2 regions of the Ectobacillus polymachus genome follow, and region 1 is predicted to be linked to the other one. Evidence: riboswitches for the same ligand, from Rfam matches in the RefSeq annotation. Region 1 holds a riboswitch; the other holds the start of a gene.
The links. Region 1 has a riboswitch for preQ1 ahead of queC (7-cyano-7-deazaguanine synthase QueC). Riboswitches for the same ligand answer to the same signal wherever they lie in the genome.
Positions count from the first base shown of each region.

Region 1 (2,471 bases):
AGACTAGAAAAATCCGTCTCCATTTGCGAGCTTGGCGGTTTTGGCGAAATCGTAATATCGTCAATTTCCAGTAACCAATCCTGCCACTTGCTTCCCTGTGTTTCAATAGCAATGCGAATTTGATGCTGCTTCAGGATCGTAATAAGCTCTCCAATCGCAGGAATTAGTACGGGATTGCCTCCTGATAGAGTAACATGTGAAAAACGATTGCCACCAAGACGGATTAGTTCTGTCCAAATCTCCTCCGCACTCATTTGTTGAATGTGATTCTTGCCCGACCCGTCCCATGTAAAAGCGGAGTCGCACCAACTGCAATGATAATCACAGCCAGCAGTGCGAACAAACATCGTCTTTTGACCGACGACCATTCCTTCTCCTTGTATCGTCGGACCGAAAATCTCGAGAACTGGAATGTTAGTCAATTTCCATCCACTCCCGTCTCATTTCCGCGTAGCTGGTCGGCGTTTCATACAATTTGACAAACTCTACGCGTCCTCCCTTATAGAGCTGGTCACGAAGCTGAAGAGCCGCTTCCATCTTTTCGTAAATCCAAACAACCATATTTTCTGCTGTTGTATTCATCGGCGGCAACGTTTCATTTACATAGCGATGATCCAAATATAATTCGATTTCATTTTTCCATATTTCTTTAATATCTCCAAAATCAACAGCAATCCCTATATCGTTCAGATATGCGCTAATCCCGAAAACAACTTTGTACGTATGACCATGTAAATTTTTACATTTCCCTTCATAAGCATGTAAATGATGCGCTGCATCAAACGTAAATTCTTTGCAAACCATCACACGCTTTGTATGATATCGTAACTGCGTACGCTTTATGTCTTTGTCTAGTTTTTGCAAATTCTCCACAATGCGAAATCCAAAAAAGCCTTGCTCCATTACGCCTTCGCCCCTTTACGTTCGATCAAGTACGTATCAAGTCCAGCTTTTCGAAGCTTGCATGCCGGACATTCTCCGCATCCATCTCCCATCATGCCGTTGTAACAAGTTAACGTCTTTTCACGAACAAAGTCGAAAGCCCCTAACTCATCTGCCATCTTCCACGTTCCGGCTTTGTTTAACCACATAAGCGGTGTATGGATGACAAATTCGTAATCCATAGCTAAATTTAGTGTTACATTCAACGATTTCACAAAAACATCTCTACAATCCGGATACCCACTAAAATCTGTTTCACACACACCGGTAATAATATGACGCGCGCCTACCTGTTTGGCGAGCACTGCAGCAAAGGATAAGAATAATAAATTCCGTCCCTCAACAAACGTAGATGGAAGTTCACCATCCTCCTGTGTAATCGCAATGTCATTTCGTGTTAACGCATTCGGTGTAAGCTGACTTAAGAGACCCATGTCAAGAATCGTATGTTTCACACCAAGCTCCTTAGCAATACTGGCTGCACATTCAATTTCCAAACGATGACGTTGATTATAATTGAACGTAACCGCTTCTACTTCTTTAAACTGCTGGAGAGCCCAAAATAAGCAAGTGGTGCTATCTTGTCCTCCGCTAAATACTACAACTGCTTTTTCTTTCTTCATTCGTACTCATTCTCCTTTTCTTTGTCAGAAAGTTAGAAGACGAGCATTCTTGAACTTCATCAAAAAACAAAACAACTCCTTAGGATGTTGTTTTTCTTAGTTTTTTATAGAGGGAGTTCGCGAACCTCTCCCATGCATATGCATGGGCTTTCTTCCATTTCATTCATTTTCTATGTAGCGGATATCATCCCTACATACCCATGTATTGTAATAGAAAGAACAGGAATGCGCAACAAAACGAAATAATGTGAATGATATAGCTAAAATATTATACTATTTATATTTTTTTCTAGTAATAGTATTATATACCTAGAAATACTTTTCTTATTGAAATGAGGTTATGTCACCATTGAAGATATTTATCGTTTACCAATTCATGAACATGCTCATCATTTTAGTATCCACCTTAACGTATCATTTGTTTTGGGTACAAAAAGGAAAGCACTATCCGAAGCTTAATGCTGCAGTATTTATTATTCTAAGTGTACTTTCTGTCTTTCTTTGTATAACATTCGCTGCCGGGCCATATCATGGATTTCGTTTCGATATGAGACCAATTGTTCTCATTATTAGTACATGGATTGGCGGGCCAATTGTAGGAGCGATCGTTTGGGTCGCAATGAATATTTATCGATTATTTCTCGGCGGTACAGGTGCGTATGCTTCTTTACTTTCTTCAACCATTTTATATTTAGTTCTGGTGTACAAGCGCAAAAACTACCTACAGGCTTCCCAGGCTTCCTTTTATAAAAAAATGGTGCTGGCGATTTGTATTTCAATGGTATTTTCAATCGGTTGGATCCCTTTCTTTATTGCTATTATTCCGAGCCCGCGTGAATATACTAGTTTTATTATTATTTACCAACTATGTGAAACATTCGGAACGATATTAACTCTCTATTTAAT
Region 1 is NZ_JBLREB010000001.1:456,981-459,451, reverse strand. Features, by position in the region: gene queE (7-carboxy-7-deazaguanine synthase QueE) at 1-422, opposite strand, end outside; gene queD (6-carboxytetrahydropterin synthase QueD) at 415-903, opposite strand; gene queC (7-cyano-7-deazaguanine synthase QueC) at 903-1,565, opposite strand; PreQ1 riboswitch class I at 1,656-1,699, opposite strand; gene ACM5BR_RS02240 (ATP-binding protein) at 1,948-2,471, shown strand, end outside.

Region 2 (2,471 bases), on a different contig from region 1:
GAGCTTAGTAACAGTTTTCTTCGAATACTTATGAATTCAAATTTCCCAATTTCGAACGATTTATGATATAGTTTCTTCGCTGTTTGGTTGAAATGTAAAATGAGTGGATGTAGAATACGCTCTGTTAAAAAGAATTCAATTAATGCATGAAGAGTAGAAATCAGAATAACACCGCACCATGCAAAACCAATGTAGTAACAAGGGAATTGCAGTTTATTGGTATGTATACAGTAAAAGGTTAATGCGGATGCAGGAATAGATATTCCTAACAAATGTGGCAGCATAATTCGTCTTACTGTTAATACGGGAAGCCGATGAGCAGTTGTATATGCTTGCTTTAATAACTTCAGAGAGGGATTAATCCCTGTTAGAGCAACTTTAATTGGATGTATATCATGCTTGTATACGATAAATTCAAGACCATACATGAATACTAAGGAAATGAGCATGATGAATAGCAATATGAAAATCTCATTTTGCGGTAAATGAAGGATATGAAAAATAAAGACACTGCCAACACCTAATATAGCAAGGAAAGAACCAATTATGTGATTGACTAATAATTGTTTTTTCAATTTATTATAAAGCAACATAGTGCTATATCCTCCTAGTTAATATTTCCTCTCTAGAAGGTAACATAAACAATTTATTATTGTATATATTAAAATGTAATAGTTCATTATTCTATCATAACATGAAGGTTTTAGAGTACGGAAGAATAAAAGCCCCATAGTTCATCTTAATAAATGAACTATGGGGCTTTTATTATACATACTTTTCAAAATTGACACGCTTATTTAATGTATACATAATTGGTATACCTACAATCATAACCACAAACTCACCAATTGCAGTTGTAAGCCATGTTAATAAGAATGGCAATTGCAAAGCTAAATGAAGCTCGGCAGCAATGAGAAACATACTAATGGTAAATACGATGGCATTCAGAAGCATACGTTTGTATATGCTTTTGATGAAGCGTGCTGAAACGATAGTAGTTAGCAAAGCAAGAATCGATTGACCAACACCGAAAATAAGATCGTATCCAACCATTGGTGAAAAGAATAAATTAGTTAAAAAAACACCAAGAATAATTCCGTAAACATATTTCTTGTTAAATACGACTAAATGATTAAACATCTCGGAAATTCGAAATTGTATATTGGTAAATCCAAAAGGTTGAATAACTGCGGAAACCGCGATATATAAAGCTGCTACAATTCCATTTCCAACAAGGGTTTTCAGTTTCATTACATATTCTCTCCTTAGTTTTTTAGCGTGGGATGGTTTCGAACCACGTTCGAGTAAACATTCGATGTACAATAATAAAGGATGGTACTACATTTGTCAATAAGAAAAACGAGATGGTTTTAAAGAAAGATTCCAAATAGAAATAAGGATGATTCAAGTATTTGAATCATCCTTATTTCTATTAATAGCTTATTTAGTTGCTGCGATTTTCATATTTCTATTCTTTTGCTTCTTTTGCTGCTGCTTTCACACGATCGTTTAAGCATAGGAAGAAAAGTATGAAACCAATTGAAATGATAATATGTCCAATTCCAGCAATTCCAGCAATAGCTGCGCCTGTTGTAATACCCATAACTGTTAATGTACCGTGTACACCCATCAAACCTACTGTAATAATTAAACCAGCATTGTAAATATAATAGAACCAATTGAACAAATCACTCTTAGTTAGTGAAAAATTCTTTTCGAGTAATAAAACAAACAAAAACATAAACATACCTAACACGAATATATGTGTGTGTAGAAGGGATAACATTGTTTTTCCAGTAAAATTGTAATTGACAGTCATTTGTCGATAATAAAGACCTGCTACTAAACCTAAGATGGCATAAATAAATGCGGTATTTAGAAGTTTTTTCATCATGATTTCCTTTCAAGTTGAAATTTGTAAGATTATGTACCTATTAAACTAGTATTTTTGGAACCAGAAATTTTCCATAGCATTTCTTTACAGCTTCACTATACCGTACGTATATTTTATTAGTCAAGTTTTGAATAGTTAGTCTTTTATATGGGAGAAATTCAATGGTATTAAAATATATAAAGTAAATATTTCCATAAATGGTGTACAATTTTATTAAAAAGTGAAATAGGGGAGTTAGAAGAAATGCAGAGAAATGAAGTATGGGGACATGTATTTGCGTTCATTACAATTGTAATTTGGGGAACTACATTTGTTTCTACAAAAGTATTATTGCAAGTATTTACACCACTGGAGTTATTGTTGTATCGGTTTGTGATTGCTGTACTTATAATGATTGTAATCTATCCGAAACAGTTTAAAGTCCTTCCGTGGAAAGAAGAGCTGCTATTTTGCTTCTTAGGGATCTCAGGGATTTCATTCTACTTTTGGACAGAAAACATCGCGCTGCAGTATACACAAGCAAGCAATGTAGGGCTAATCTTATCGGCACTTCCTATATTTACTGTACTGCTTACAT
Region 2 is NZ_JBLREB010000004.1:180,637-183,107, forward strand. Features, by position in the region: gene ACM5BR_RS15965 (HD domain-containing phosphohydrolase) at 1-593, opposite strand, end outside; gene ACM5BR_RS15970 (QueT transporter family protein) at 766-1,251, opposite strand; PreQ1 riboswitch class I at 1,260-1,304, opposite strand; gene ACM5BR_RS15975 (DUF2871 family protein) at 1,469-1,891, opposite strand; gene ACM5BR_RS15980 (DMT family transporter) at 2,138-2,471, shown strand, end outside.
Region 2: linked by a shared signal. The riboswitch ahead of ACM5BR_RS15970 (QueT transporter family protein) and the one ahead of queC (7-cyano-7-deazaguanine synthase QueC) in region 1 are both predicted to bind preQ1.